DNA from 3 places in the Exiguobacterium sp. s133 genome. Region 3 is predicted to be linked to each of the others. Evidence: riboswitches for the same ligand, from Rfam matches in the RefSeq annotation. Region 3 holds a riboswitch; each other region holds the start of a gene.
The links. Region 3 has a riboswitch for lysine ahead of KNP96_RS09985 (Na+/H+ antiporter NhaC family protein). Riboswitches for the same ligand answer to the same signal wherever they lie in the genome.
Positions count from the first base shown of each region.

Region 1 (5,357 bases), on a different contig from region 3:
AGATGCTTATGCACTGACGGTCGCACCGGAAGAAGCACCGGATCAAGCAGAAGAAGTCATTATCGGTTTTGAAGCGGGTGTTCCGACTTCAATCAACGGAACAGTCTACCCACTGGCGAAGTTGATTACAGAACTCAACATCATCGCCGGAGCACATGGTGTCGGACGGATTGACCACGTCGAGAACCGTCTCGTCGGAATCAAATCGCGGGAAGTGTATGAATGCCCGGGAGCAACGGTCTTGCTAAAAGCCCATGCCGCACTCGAGACCATCACATTGACGAAAGACGTCGCTCACTTCAAACCGATTTTAAGTCAACAATATGCAGAAACAATCTACAACGGTTTGTTCCACGCACCGTTAACGAAAGGTCTGAAAGCATTCTTAAAAGCGACGCAACAAGACGTCACGGGCGAAGTACGGGTCAAACTCTACAAAGGGAATGCGACGGTCACAGGACGTCAGTCACCGGTGTCACTTTATGACGAGAAGCTTGCGACGTATACGAAAGAAGATGCGTTCGATCATGAAGCAGCGAAAGGATTCATTAAATTGCACGGTCTTGCGATTGCGACACACGCAAGTGTTCATCGGCAGGAAGGCGTGACAAAATGACGAAACTTTGGGGCGGACGGTTTACAGAAGGGGCTTCCGCTCAGGCTGAAGCGTTTGGGGCATCGATTTCATTCGACCAAAAGCTTGCGGCAGTTGATTTAGAAGGAAGTCTCGCCCATGCCAATATGTTGTATCAACAAGGTATCCTAGAAGAGACGGAATGGAAAAAAATCGAAGCGGGTCTCAAGACGTTACAAGCTTCGATTGGAACACATGTCTATTCGCTTGCTGACGAAGACATCCACATGAATCTCGAACGGTTGCTGACGGAACAAATCGGACCGGTCGCAGGGAAGTTGCATACAGCGAGAAGTCGGAACGACCAGGTTGCGACGGATTTACATTTGTGGATGGAACAACATGTGCTTGATTTAATCGAAAGCCTCCGCAACTTACAGACGGTGATCACGGAACAGGCGGATGTACACATCGAAACCGTCATGCCGGGGTATACCCACTTACAGCGGGCACAACCGATTTCACTTGCACACCATCTACTCGCGTATTTTTGGATGTTTGACCGTGACGTAGATCGTCTGACAGATAATTTGAAACGGATTCGGATTTCGCCGCTCGGTGCTGGGGCACTCGCCGGGACGACATTCCCGATTGACCGTTTCAAGTCAGCGGAACTGCTCGGATTTGAGCACGTCTATCCGAACAGCCTCGATGCTGTATCGGACCGTGACTTCGTCATTGAATACCTCGGGATTGCTTCGACGGTCATGATGCACCTCTCACGATTTTGTGAAGAAATCATCATCTGGGCGTCGCAAGAATTTTCATTCATCGAATTGTCAGATGCATTTTCAACGGGTTCGAGCATGATGCCACAAAAGAAAAACCCGGACTTCGCTGAATTGATTCGCGGAAAAACAGGGCGTGTCTATGGAAACCTGATGGGGTTCCTGACGACGATGAAAGCATTACCGCTCGCTTACAATAAAGACATGCAAGAAGATAAAGAAGGTGTCTTCGATACGGCAGATACCGTTTTACAATCCGTTCAAATCTTTACGGGAATGCTCGAATCAGCAACGTTTAAGACAGAAGCGCTCAAGAAGGCGACAATGCAAGACTTCTCGAATGCGACGGAACTAGCAGATTATCTCGTCACAAAAGGTGTTCCTTTCCGGGAAGCGCATGAAATCGTCGGAAAAGCGGTCCTCCATTGTGTTCAGACGAATTGTTTCTTAAAAGATTTAACGCTTGAAACGTATCAAACGTTCCACTCCGTCATCGCGGAAGATGTTTATCCGCTCCTCGACCCGGTGCAAGCAGTGGCAAGAAGAGGAAGTTACGGCGGGACAGGTTTTGCTGCTGTTTCTGTACAACTCGATCAAGCGAAGAAAAAACTCGCGGATTAACGGAAAAATGAAAAAATTTTAGCAAATGACTGGATTTAACAAAAAATGTTTGCTATAACTGTAACTAACAACCGACAGATAGAGGCGCGGATGACATCAGTAACATCATTTATTGAAGCGAGCATGCTGAGTGATGTGAAAGGGGAAATCCGCCGAAGTGAATGAGAAAGATGCTTCTTCTCATTTGCTGGTACAACGGTTAAGATCCGTTGTACTGCCGAAACCGATGTTTCGGAGCGCTATCTTACGTAAAAGAACGAAAGACTTTGTCTTCGTTTGTCCGATCGTGATAACGACGGGCCGTAGGAACGCTCCTACCGGCCCGTCGTTTTTTTCTGTTTCGGGACAAAGGAGATAGGATTGTGACAACTGTACTTAAATTTGGTGGTAGCTCGGTCGCGACTGTCGAACAGATTCAGTCAATTGCGAATTATTTAAAAAATCGGACAGAACAAGGTGAAAAATTAGTGGTCGTCGTCTCTGCGATGGGGAAGATGACAGACTCGCTCATCGCACAAGCGCAAGCAATCACGGATCGTCCTGAACGACGTGAACTCGATCGATTGCTCGCAATCGGCGAAGAACAAACGATTTCGTTACTCAGCATCGCCTTAAATTCCGTCGGAGTAAAAGCCTTATCACAAACAGGTGCGCAGGCAGGAATCAGCACGATGGGGGTTCATACGAAAAGTAAGATTAAACAAATTGACGGGGACTTGTTACGAAAGAAACTCGAAACCTATGATGTCGTCATCGTCGCCGGATTCCAAGGTGTCAACGAGCTTGGGGATGTTACAACACTCGGTCGTGGTGGGTCAGACACAACGGCTGTCGCCTTAGCGGCCGTCCTTGATAAGCGCTGTGAAATCTATACGGATGTCGACGGTGTCTATACGGCGGATCCGCGGATTCATCAAGCGGCACAGCCGATTCCACAAATTTCATATGATGAAATGATGGAAATGAGTGCACTGGGGTCGAAGGTAATGGAGATGCGCAGCGTCGAACTCGGGAAAAAATACGGCGTGCATATCTTTGTTGGGAAAACACTTGAATCGGAAAGAGGGACTTGGATCATGGAGGCAACAGAAACGATGGAGCAAAAAGCAGTCACGAGCGTCAGTGTAACGAAAAATGTTTTGACGGTTTCAATCAAACACGTTCCACAAACCAATTCAGCAGTCGCCGACATTTTTGAATTGTTATCGAATCGCCATGTCAATATCGACATGATCAGTCAAACGACCTTTGATAGTGACGTGTTCCTCTCGTTCTCTTGTCCACTCGATGAAGAAGAGTTTCTCGAAGAGGCACTGAAAGATATCATCGATCGTTTTCCGACCGTTAAAGTCGATCGTCATAACGAGCATGCCAAGTTATCGGTCGTCGGAATCGGAATGCGTGACGCAACGGGCGTCGCATCAAAATTATTTGCGACGTTCCGTGCCGAGAACATCACGTTTTATCAAGTCACGACATCAGAAATCAGTATCTCGTATACAATCGCACAAGCAGATATCGAACGAACGGTCGCGGCGATCGCGAACGCGTTTAGCCTGTAAGGAGGAATGAACATGTACCACGTAGCAGTCATCGGTGCGACAGGCGCCGTCGGACAAAAGATGTTACAAGTCTTGAAGGAACTCGATTTTCCAGTCGGTCAACTGTCGGCGTATGCTTCAGAACGATCAGCAGGAAAAGTCGTTTCGTTTAATGGAACGGACGTGACGATTACAGCTTTATCGGAAGACATCATCCATCACGGGATCGACGTCGCATTATTCGCAGCCGGTGGAGCAATCAGTGAACAGTATGCCCCCTTGCTGGCAGAACACGGAACACTTGTCGTCGATAATTCAAGTGCTTTCCGGATGCAAGAGACGATTCCGCTCGTCGTACCAGAAGTCAATCCGGAAGCGGTCAGCAGCACCGACCGACTGATCGCTAATCCGAACTGCTCGACGATTCAATCCGTCGTTGCCCTGGCACCACTCAAACACTTAGGTTTTGAACGAATCACGTATACGACGTATCAAGCAGTCTCCGGTTCCGGTCAAAAAGGAATTGAGGACTTGGCGCGAGGCAGCCGCGGTGAAGAACCGGTCAACTATCCGCACCCGATCCATGATAATATCTTGCCGCATATCGATGTCTTCTTAGAAGACGGGTACACGAAAGAAGAGCAAAAAATGATTGACGAGACACGGAAGATTTTTAACCAACCGAACTTACCGGTCAGTGCGACGTGTGTCCGTGTTCCCGTCACAAATTCGCATTCGGTTGCAATCAACGTGACGTTTTCAAACGAGACGACGGTCGAAGCGATTCGCACAGCACTTGCTGACGCGCCAGGCGTCGTACTGGTTGATGATGTTTCGCGAAATCAGTACCCGATGCCGCTTGATGCAAGCGGGACGGACGAAGTGTACGTCGGGCGGATTCGTCAAGATCAAACGCTCGCGAACACATTCCATCTGTGGTGTGTCGCGGATAACATTCGAAAAGGCGCGGCGTCAAATGCAGTCCAGGTCGCGCGTCATGCTTTAGAAAACGGCATCCATTCTTAATCATACTAAGGAGGAATTTAACATGTTCAAAGGAGCAGGAACAGCACTAGCGACACCGTTCAATTCAGCAGGTGAACTCGACTTAGTCGTTTTTGAACAGTTGATTGAACAGCAACTTGCAGCCAATATCCAAGCGCTCGTCGTCGCCGGGACGACAGGTGAAGGATCGACGCTTTCGAGCGAAGAGTTCGAAACGTTACTTGAGACAGCAGTCCGTGTCACGGCAGGTCGTGTTCCGGTCATTGCCGGTACGGGAACGAACAATACGGCACAGACGATTGAAAAAACGAAAACGGCTCAGCGGCTCGGAGCGGATGCAGCGATGCTCGTGACACCGTATTACAATAAAACGTCACAAGCCGGTTTGATTGCTCACTTTACCGCAGTCGCGGATGCTGTCGAATTACCCATCATGTTATACAACGTACCTTCACGGACGGGTGTCGCGATTGCAGTTGAGACAGCTGTAACACTCGCGGAGCATCCGAACATTCAAGCATTCAAAGAAGCGAGCGGGGATGTCAGTTTCATGGGTGAATTGATGACGGCACTCCCCGAAGGTTTTGCAGTCTTCTGTGGCAACGACGATCAAATCCTGCCGTACATGGCATGGGGAGCACAAGGTGTCATCTCGGTCCTGTCGAACCCGTACCCGGCAGAAACACAAGCGCTTGCTGAAGCCGTGCTCGCAAACGACTTAGTGACGGCACGACGCATTCAAAGTGATTTAATGCCTGTCATCGCAGCCATCTTTAGTGACGTCAACCCGATTCCTGTTAAAGCAGCACTCGAAGAAGTCGGGTTTGC
Region 1 is NZ_JACSMK010000005.1:173,462-178,818, reverse strand. Features, by position in the region: gene KNP96_RS09265 (argininosuccinate synthase) at 1-616, shown strand, start outside; gene argH (argininosuccinate lyase) at 613-1,983, shown strand; lysine riboswitch at 2,055-2,233, shown strand; gene KNP96_RS09255 (aspartate kinase) at 2,346-3,545, shown strand; gene KNP96_RS09250 (aspartate-semialdehyde dehydrogenase) at 3,558-4,550, shown strand; gene dapA (4-hydroxy-tetrahydrodipicolinate synthase) at 4,573-5,357, shown strand, end outside.
Region 1: another riboswitch for lysine. It lies ahead of KNP96_RS09255 (aspartate kinase); the one in region 3 lies ahead of KNP96_RS09985 (Na+/H+ antiporter NhaC family protein).

Region 2 (5,357 bases), on a different contig from region 3:
CCGACAACCCAAATGACGAGCCACAGCGACTGCGTATAACTCAATCCAAATAACTCCGGTACGTTAAACAGCTGTAAGACGGCAATCCCGCCGGAGTAAAGCATCGATGGAATCGTCACGCACATGTAGCCAAGTAAGAATAAGAGCACCGTCATCCGCCGGACCGTTTCATCATAGCGCTGACTTAAAAATTCAGGTAACGTCGAAATCCCCATCCCCAAAAACTTAGGCAACAGGTAGATCGCCATGATGATGGCAGCAAACCCTGCCGTGACTTCCCACGCCATGCTCGACATATTCCCCATGAACGACTGACCGTTCAAACCAATCAGTTGTTCTGCCGAAAGGTTGGTCAGAAGCAAGGAACCGGCAATAAAGATTCCGCTTAGTCCACGTCCTGCCAAAAAATATTCGTCAACTCCCTGTTCCTTTCCTCGTGTCATGCGATAGGACACATAAGCAACGAGCGCCATGAAGAACGCGGCCGAACCCAGTGTCAAAATCAATTCATATGTACTCATTTCACACTTCCTCCATCCCGATTGTTTTAGTAGATTTACTGTAAAGAATTTATTCCTTATTCTTACTTTATTGAAACAATATTTTTAGATAAAAATAAAATTATTAAAAAGAAATAATCCAATTACGGATTGACATACTTGAAGGGACATATCATGGAAAGAAACTGAAAAAATCTTTCGGGAATTATTCGCTTCTTCTATACAGAAAAACCCTCTCGCAAGTGAGAGGGTTTTGGTGTGTAGACAAACTATTAATAAGCGTAAACATGCGATAACGAGAGACAATCCGTCACGATACTACCTAAAAAGCGTCATGTTTCGTTGACTCCTAAGGGAAAAGTGCGTTTTCAACGCACTGTCAGAGGCAGGCAAGACCCTGCTCATTGTCCGTTAGGATCAAGGAGCAACGGCTTGCGCCTCGCCCGAGGAAAGCAACGAAAAAAGACGCTTGATCTCCCGATTCCCGATAACACTTTGCCTATAGTCTGACCTCTCGTAAGCGAGAGGGTCCTTTAGCTTATACTATTATTTTTTCGGATGCTTCGGAAACTCCATCTCATCATACCGGACAACCGATGTCCGGTGTTTGACTTTATGTCCGAGCCAGAAGACCAAGAATAACGGAATTCCGATATACGTTGCTGCAATCCCAACCCAGTCGATTTGATCAGCGAGGAACGCGGCATAGTTTTGCCCAACGATAACGAGGAAACACAGGCCAAATGCGAATAGCGGACCAAACGGGAACGCCGGTGCAACGTACGGTAAGTCACGTAACGCATGCCCTTGGGCGACGAAACCTTTTCGGAAACGGTAATGGCTGATCGCGATCCCGAGCCACGCGATAAATCCTGTCATTCCGGAAGCATTCAGTAACCAAAGATAAACTTGTCCACCGAACATCGACGTCAAGAAACAAAGCGCACCAATCGCCCCTGTCGCGAGTAACGCATTCCGCGGCACACCGTTTTTTGAGACTTTTGCAAATAGTTTCGGTGCATCACCTTGTCGTGCCAGTGTGTAGAGCATCCGGGTTGAAGCATACATCCCGGAGTTCCCGGCAGACAAGACGGACGTCAAGATGACCGCATTCATCAATGCTGCTGCAAACACGAGTCCTGCTTTTTCGAAGACGAGTGTGAACGGACTGACGGCAACATCCGTAATATCATTTGAGACAAGGCTCGGACTTGTGTATGGAATCAACATTCCGATGACGAAGATCGCAAATACATAAAATAATAAAATCCGCCAAAACACCTGTTTAACTGCTTTCGGGACATTTTTTTCCGGATCTTCCGACTCGCCTGCTGCGATTCCGACGAGCTCCGTCCCTTGAAAGCTAAAACCTGCGACAAGAATGATACCGATGACAGCTGGAATCCCTCCGACAAACGGTGCATCACCTAAGCCAAAGTTTTTGAACCCTGCTGGTGGCTCCGAAGTAAAGATACCAAAAATCATCGCGACTCCTACACCAAGAAACACGATGACCGTGACGACTTTAATCATCGCAAACCAGTACTCGGCTTCACCGAATCCTTTGACCGAAAAATAATTTAATCCAATCATTAAAAGTAAAAACAGCGCGCTAAAATAGACGCCCGGAATGTTCGGGAACCAGTAATGCATGACGATTTGTGCTGCGACGAGCTCGACGGCAATCGTGACGGCCCAGTTGTACCAATAGTTCCATCCTAAGGCGAATCCGAATGAAGGGTCGACGAACTTCGTCCCGTACGTCGAGAATGATCCTGCGACCGGCATATAGGCGGCCATCTCCCCAAGGCTCGTCATCAAGAAGTAGACCATCAATCCGACGATTGTATAAGAAAGTAACGCACCACCCGGTCCTGCCGCTGCAACAGAGGCACCTGACGCGATGAATAAACCGGTCCCAATCGCTCCGCCAATTGCAATCATCGACATATGCCGGGCTTGAAGCCCTCGTTGTAGCCCTTCTGCTGTGGAATCGAGGGGTTGTTGTTGCTGTTGTAAATTGTTCATGTCTGTCGCTTCTCTCTTTTTATAATTTTTGAGAGGGCGTAAAAAAGCGCCCTCACCTTCCAAGAGGAAGATGAGAACGCAACATATCGATGATGCGTCTCATTCTACCGTCGTGAAAGATAGCTCCCCATAAACCGCAAACGGTTCATGACAGTATTAGACCTGTTTGATCTAATCCCAATCGCTGACTTTCAAAGTAGTCTACGATTTCGGCAATTCTTCCTTTTGAGCTATTTCATCTGCCGCTTGACGACATCCGTAACCCGACTCATAAGAATCGCAACCTCCATCCCACTGGTTGAGTGAGAACTAATTAAGTTGATTTACTAATTCATTACTTCGACATAGTACATAATATGTTTCTTGTTTGTCAATTTATATTTTTGAATCCTACCGTGCTCATAGTAAAATTCCGATATTTTTAGTACACTAAATGGTAGAAGGTAGTACAGAAAGGATGTTGCTCAGATGGGACAAGAACAACATGACCAATTGACATATCGATTAGAAGAACAAATGCGCGTGATTCTCCGGACGTTGCGCCGTGAGTTGAATCAACTGTTTGAAGGTACTGCCACGCGAAGTGAATTCTTCATCTTACGTAGCTTATCTGAAAACGGCCCCCAGCGTCCGACATTACTCGCGGAACAGTTCGAACTTGCGACAAGTCAGGTCACCGCTTTGACAGATAAACTTTATAAGACCGGTTTTGTGACACGGACACGTTCGACGGAAGATCGTCGTTCAATCGTCCTTGCCTTGACTGACGAGGGAGAGGCCGCTTTTCGGAATCTCGAAGTCGTCCGTCGCAAATATCTTCAGGAGCGATTCGGCACTTTGTCTGAAGAGGAACTGAACGTGATGATCCATGTATTTGATAAAATCCTCGCGACAATGGATGAAGAAGTCGTCTCATCCAATTAATAAATTAAAAATCAAGAGAAGGACAGAGGTTTTATTCTGTTTTTCTTTTTTTATTCTAAACATTCAGACCTCCTATACCGTTAGTAGAACGAGTATACTCAAAGTATATAATTGGAAGTATACTGCAGGGGGAGTTGGGAGGATTTGTTGTCTATTATGAATAACTTCATCATAAATTTTTGTCTCTTATTCACGACGATCACGCTTTTATTTTTACCTTTTCGAAATCAACCAAGAATTACACCAAAATCAAAGCTTGAATCACGCCTTATTTTAGGTTGTGTAGCTGGTGCAATTGCTGTACTCCTCATGTTCAACAGCATTCAAATTGATATTGCCCGGATTGACTTACGTATCATTCCTGTCGCGATTGCCACATTATTTGGCGGATTGCCTAGTGCCTTCATCACGGGAGTCATGATTATCGGAACGCGTTTTTTAATTACACCTGCTGATCAAATCGAAGGAGCGATTCTCGCTTCCGTCATCATGATTTTATTCATTTTGACAATTGGCATAGCACGCAGATTTTTACGTAATACATTGCTGACCTTTGAATTAATGATCGGAATCGGTATTCTCTATTCGTTACCAGCCATCTATGCACTGACAAACAGTTGGGAAACGTTTTTCAAAGTATCGGTTACGTACATTTTCTTTAATTTATTAGCCGGACTCGTCACCTATCGCTTATTAGCCGAACTGCGACGACATTTTGAAAATATCCAGTACCAGCAAAAACTTGCGATGACCGACGCCTTGACGGGTCTCGCCAATCGCCGACGTCTGGACGACTCCCTATCACTCGTCGGATCGGATGACGACGGATATTCACTTATCCTGATCGATATCGATTTCTTCAAACACGTTAACGATACATATGGTCACGATGCCGGCGACGATGTGTTGCGGCAACTCGGAACGACACTTGCCTCTATTGTACGTCCGGATGATTTAGTCGGTCGGTACGGTGGAGAAGAATTCTTGATCATTTTACCGAACACATCATTGAAGGATGCGAAAAAAATCTCTGAATTAGCGCGGACGACAGTCGCCCGTAACCTGTTCCCGACTGCAAATGTACCTGATTTGAAGATTACGATTTCGTTAGGAATTGCCCATTCGGGTGGATCCCATACATCACTCGAAGCATTGCAACAAGCGGATAAAGCACTCTATGCTTCAAAAGAGCACGGACGTAACCAAAGTACGATTTATACGAAACAGCTGGAATTCCGTCAAGCGTAATCTAACGTTATATCCGACTAGCACAAAAAGCGCCATTCCCTCACATCGGAATGGCGCTTTTTAGTTCATTTTTTAGACAGTCCCTGGGCGTGTCTGAGGAAAACCAATACTTTCAACTGTTCCGAAGACGATCATCTGACTGAGCTGATTTGCCATATACTCGGAGGAATACGGACGATCATTTCGTAACCACGACATCAAGAGCCCGAGTTGACCACCAATGACGTAGTTCAGTAATAAATCCCGATCCACCGGAACAGAGACACTTGTCGTCTCCCGGAAAGCAAGACGGTAGTTTTCTTTTAACGTATCCAAGAAACGGGAGATGAACGTCTTGACTGTTCCTTGGAGCAGCATCGTCCGGTAAAAGCGCTCGTTTTGCTCAATGTGGATGAACAAACGTGCAAAGTAACGACTGACGCGTTCGACTGTCGGAGGCTCGGCCGATTGTTTTCCTGTAATCCGAATCGCTTCTGCGAGCAACGTCATGTGTTCCTCAACGATTTGATCCAGCAAATCGTATTTATCTTTATAGTGCGCATAGAAGGTCGAACGATTGACCTCAGCACCATCCGTCAACATTTTGACGGTGATCGTCGAAAAGGAATGGTGTTCAAGTAAATGAAATAGCTCTGTCGTAATACGTTCACGTGAACG
Region 2 is NZ_JACSMK010000008.1:51,064-56,420, reverse strand. Features, by position in the region: gene KNP96_RS11470 (solute:sodium symporter family transporter) at 1-521, opposite strand, end outside; gene KNP96_RS11465 (amino acid permease) at 1,047-2,528, opposite strand; lysine riboswitch at 2,641-2,825, opposite strand; gene KNP96_RS11460 (MarR family winged helix-turn-helix transcriptional regulator) at 2,997-3,452, shown strand; gene KNP96_RS11455 (GGDEF domain-containing protein) at 3,609-4,700, shown strand; gene KNP96_RS11450 (TetR/AcrR family transcriptional regulator) at 4,773-5,357, opposite strand, start outside.
Region 2: another riboswitch for lysine. It lies ahead of KNP96_RS11465 (amino acid permease); the one in region 3 lies ahead of KNP96_RS09985 (Na+/H+ antiporter NhaC family protein).

Region 3 (5,357 bases):
TTACTATTACCAGCCATTTCAATCCCTCCTCTTATTTTTGAGAAAATTTATGTTCCATCATTTCAACTAATCCTGACGTCAAATCAAGCATCGTTTGTGTCGACATCAAATGATCTTCTGCATGCAAAAGCAGTAAAGACAATGTCGTCGGCTCACCGCTCGCTTCTTTTTGGACTTGACCGAAATGAATCTGGTGCGCTTCTTGCAACTGTTCTCGGGCATCTGTTAATAACCGCTCAAATGCCTCAAATGATTCTTCCTTGTACACTTCGATTGCTTCACGAATCGTACTTCGCGCATTTCCACTATGCAAAATCATCATGAATGCTACTTGTTCCATCGTCTGTTCATTTGTTTTCATTTCTTCACCCCATCAACTTAACGGCTTGTTCATAGGCCGCTTTTCCGTCGGCCATTCCGTACGCCATCATATCGATGACTTCTACTGGTTTATCTGTCGCTTGTTGAAATTTTGATAATAAAAAGCGCATTTGTGGACCAATCAATACAACATCTGCTCCATCCATTTCTTTTAAAGCCTGGTCTTGACCGACTGCCCAAATTGTCGCCTCTTCACCAAGTGATTGGGCATGTTCCTGCATCTTAGTGACGAGAATACTCGTCGACATTCCTGAACTACACGCCAACATGATTTTTTTCATTTCAACCATTCCTCCCGCGTTTTGGAATCGCTTACAACTTTGATTATACGGATTTTACTACCCATGTCTATACTTGATTTTTATTTTGTTTATTTTTATTTTTAAAAAGTGTAGTGTTGTAATCGAAAACAACTTGGAGGAGGAACAATCATGGAAGAACTGATTCGTTTTGAGCCGATTTTACAGGAGCGGATATGGGGTGGATGTAAGCTTGATGCATATGGATTTGATACGTTAGGCAAACAAAACATCGGTGAAGCTTGGACCTTGGCTGATCACCAAAACGGGCAAACCAAGGTGAATGCCGGACGTTTTTCCGGTGATGCACTACGGGATTTATGGTCAAATCACCCTGAAATCTTTGGGATGGACACAACGGAAGCTTTTCCTTTACTCATTAAGTGGATTGACGCTGCGGATGATTTATCCGTTCAAGTCCATCCTGACGATCATGATGCCTGTCGCCTAGAAGGACAGCCTTACGGGAAAAATGAATGCTGGTATATCGTCGATTGTCCGGCAGACGCCACCATTATTTATGGGCATGACTTCAAAACAAAAGCTGATTTGTTGCGCGCTGTCCGTGAAGACGATTTAACTTCCGGCTTAATTGATTTGCCTGTTTCACCCGGCGATTTTTTTTACGTTCCAGCAGGTACTGTTCATGCTTTAACCGAAGGGTGTCTTGTCATCGAAATCCAGCAGAACTCTGATACCACGTACCGGTTGTACGATTACGATCGAATTGACCATTCGACCAACAAACCGCGTCAACTCCACCTTAAAGAAGCACTCGAAGTCATTCAATTTCCTCATTTCCAGTACGAGGAGCCTTATGTACCGACCTCTTTTTGTTCAAGACTACTGACAACCAACGCCTATTTTTTTGTCGAGGAATGGGCCATCCATGACATGATTACGATTGCACCACGAACTTCCTTCCAAGTCATCACTATCATCAGTGGCACGCTGATCATCAACCAATTGCGTTATACCGCCGGAGACACGGTTCTGATTCCGGCAAAAGTAACTTGTACCGTTTCTGGAAAGGGGAAACTTCTATTGACTGGTCCAAATCCAACACCGAAACAACGACTTCACATCGGAATTGATCTTGGTGGGACTCACACGCGTGTTGCCGCAATCAATCAGCACCATGTCGTAAAACAATATCGATTTTTGACAGAGGCGGCTGCTGGCCCGGACTATACAATTAAACATTTAAGACAAGCCATCCAAAAGCTACTTGAAGAATTTGAAGTCGAACGAATTGGTATCGCAGCGCCTGGTCCGCTTGATGCAGCAACGGGTCGGCTATTGTCACCTCCGAACCTGCCGGGTTGGGACGATGTAAATTTAGTTCGCCCGTTAGAAGAGTTCTTCAACATCCCGGTTTCCCTTGAAAATGATGCAAATGCCGCCGCGCTCGGCGAAGCATTGTTCGGGGCAGGACAAGACTATACATCCATCTATTACATGACAGTCAGTACAGGAATCGGTGGTGGATATGTCTATCAAAAGACGTTGATTCGAGGCGCACACGGATATGCTGGTGAAATCGGAAATACGATCATCGATGCTTCTGGACCGGAACATCACGTCTTGAACAAAGGCTCACTCGAAGGATTAGCAAGCGGTACGGCTCTTCAGACGCGGGCTGATTCATTAAATGAATCTTCTATTGCACAACTTCTTGGCAATACACAGGAAAGGCTTCGTTTCGTAAATCATTTAGCAACAGGCGTAGCGAACATCATTCACACACTTGATCCGGAAGCCGTCATCATCGGTGGCGGTGTTACGGCTTCCGCCGATTTATTTTGGGAAGAGCTCTTACAAGCCGTCAATGCCCGTCTCTACCCGACGTTACGTCAAAAAACAATCATTCGCTTAGCTGCATTGGAAGGAAATGCCGGTGTCATCGGTGCTGCCCATTTAAATCGGATGAACGCCGAATAACTTCATTGTTCCTTTTGAACAGACTTTACTACTTTTTTTAAAAACAGACTTGAAACTTTTTTCTGAAATATGATAAGGTTTTCTTATTAAAAGAATATGACTATTCTATCGATGAGGTAGAGGCGCGGTCTTAATGAGTATTTGATCTGAGGATGACAACGAGGACGATCAAGGAAAGGTAATGCTGCCGAAGTATCGTCAAGTGTCTGACTTGATGGTACTGGTCGAATTGGGAAATACCCGTTCGATTGCCATACGTGTTTTGTATGGAGCGCTCCAATTCGGCTAAGAAAGACGCATCCAGCAAGGGTGTCGGCTTTGTTGCCGGTGCCCTTGCTTTTTTATATGCAATGGGTCTCATCTTCTAAAAAAAGAGGAGGAACCACACAATGGTCAATTATTCAGATTCAATCGTTGCGCTCATTCCAGCTGTCATTGCAATCGCACTTGCAATCGTGACGCGCAAAGTCGTTATTTCACTTGGTGTCGGTATTTTGATTGGTGCTTTATTGCTGCATAGCTTTAATCCAATCGATACGGTCGTCTATCTCGGCAAAAACATCTTTAGTCTATTTTGGGCGGATGGGGCGTTAAATGAATGGAACGTCTTATTACTCATCTTCTTACTATTACTCGGTGTTCTATCGACGCTTATCCAAACATCGGGCGGTGCACATGCCTTCGGTGAATGGGCAACAACACACGTCAAGACAGCGCGCGGCGCTCGCCTCGCAGCATTTGGTTTAGGTATTTTAATCTTCATCGATGATTACTTCAACAGTCTTGCTGTCGGGAATGTCAGTCGTCCGTTAACGGACCGTCGTGGCGTCTCGCGGGCAAAACTTGCGTATATTATTGACTCGACGGCTGCTCCAGTCTGTGTCATCAGCCCGCTTTCAAGTTGGGGAGCGTTCATCATCTCGATCATCGCTGGTATCTTAACGACACATTCGATTACGGAGTATTCCGCATTCAGTGCTTTCATGATGATCGTGCCACTCAACTTCTATGCGATTTTCGCTCTATTGCTGACGCTTTACATCGCGTACACAGGGATTGCGGTCGGACCGATGCGGACGCATGAACTTCGTGCATTAAAAGGTGAACTTTTCGATGCAAGTAAAGGAACACCGATGGGGATGGCAGAGGAAGTCAAAGAACACGAAGGTGGAAAAGTACGTGACCTCGTCGTTCCGATTATCGTTCTCGTCATTGCAACAGTTTCCGCATTACTCTTTACCGGTGCTCAGGCACTCGCTGCTGACAATCGTGCATTTACGTTGATTGGTGCATTTGAAGCGACAGACGTAACACGTTCACTCGTTGCTGGTGTCGTCATCAGTTTAGTCGTTGCTTTCCTGATGTTGATTGGTCGGAAAATCCCGGCGCGCGAATACGGACACAGCATCTGGGCTGGGATGAAATCCATGTGGCCTGCTGTCGTCATCTTATTATTCGCTTGGACAATCATCGCTGTTATCGGTGACATGAAAACAGGTGAGTACTTAGCAAGCTTCGTCAGTAAGTCGATTTCTGCTTCGTACCTCCCCTTCTTATTGTTCTTGATTGCAAGCTTAATGGCATTCTCGACAGGTACAAGTTGGGGAACATTCGGTATCATGCTGCCGATCGGTGCTGACCTCATCATGGCGGTCGAACCGAATCTCTTACTTCCGACGCTCGCTGCCGTTCTTGCCGGATCCGTCTTCGGAGACCACTGTTCACCAATTTCCGATACGACGATTCTCAGTTCGACAGGTGCCGGTTCGCATCATATCGATCACGTCACGACACAACTTCCGTATGCGTTGGTTGGTGCAGCGACATCGGCAGTCGGCTACCTTGTGCTCGGTTTAACCGATTCATCAATCATCGGCTTCATCGGTGCACTTATCGCCTTCTTACTCGCACTCGTCGTCCTGAATGTCGTCTCGAAACGCGGCAAAGTACCAACTGAACTTCGCGCTGAATAATAAAAAAATAACGCTCAGCTTAGCCGAGACGAGAAAAAAAGAAGGGATTGCCATCTACGATGATGTGCAATCCCTTCTTTTAAGTTGTAGACAACATGGTATGAAGAAATAAAAAGCGTCTTGTTTCGTTGCTTTTTAGGTAATACCGTGAGAGAAATACAGGAAAGCACGAACGAATTGCAATTCGATATCGCATGTTCACGCTTCATAAGCGTTTGTCTACACGCTGAAGCGATCATTCTTACACCATCAAGGCACACACTTCATTTGCAAACGCAACTGGATCTTCGATTGGCAAGCCTTCCATGAGCAACGCTTGTTGGTACATTAATTTCGTATAGCGTTCAAATTTCGGACGGTCTTCTTTAAAGGCCGTTTCAATGGCTTGGAAGACGTCATGCGACGTGTTCAACTCTAAAATTTTCACGGCTGAAACATCTTGGTTGTTCGGCATCGATTTAAGAATTTTCTCCATTTCAATCGAAACGGCACCATCCGTCGCGAAGCAGACCGGATGTGATTTTAAGCGTGAAGAAGCTTTGACTTCTTTGACTTGCCCAGCAAGCACTTCTTGCATCGCTGTAAACATCTCGACTTGTGTTTCGGTCGTTTCTGCTTGATCCGCTTGCTCGATGCCAAGATCACTGCTCGTAACCGATTTAAATTCTTTTCCTTCATAGTTGAGCAACATTTGAATCGCGAACTCATCGATTTCTTCCGTAAAGTACAGAATGTCGAACCCTTTGTCTTTGACAAGCTCCGA
Region 3 is NZ_JACSMK010000006.1:101,843-107,199, forward strand. Features, by position in the region: gene celB (PTS cellobiose transporter subunit IIC) at 1-17, opposite strand, end outside; gene KNP96_RS09970 (PTS sugar transporter subunit IIA) at 32-361, opposite strand; gene KNP96_RS09975 (PTS sugar transporter subunit IIB) at 366-662, opposite strand; gene KNP96_RS09980 (type I phosphomannose isomerase catalytic subunit) at 813-2,621, shown strand; lysine riboswitch at 2,731-2,906, shown strand; gene KNP96_RS09985 (Na+/H+ antiporter NhaC family protein) at 3,011-4,594, shown strand; gene htpG (molecular chaperone HtpG) at 4,836-5,357, opposite strand, start outside.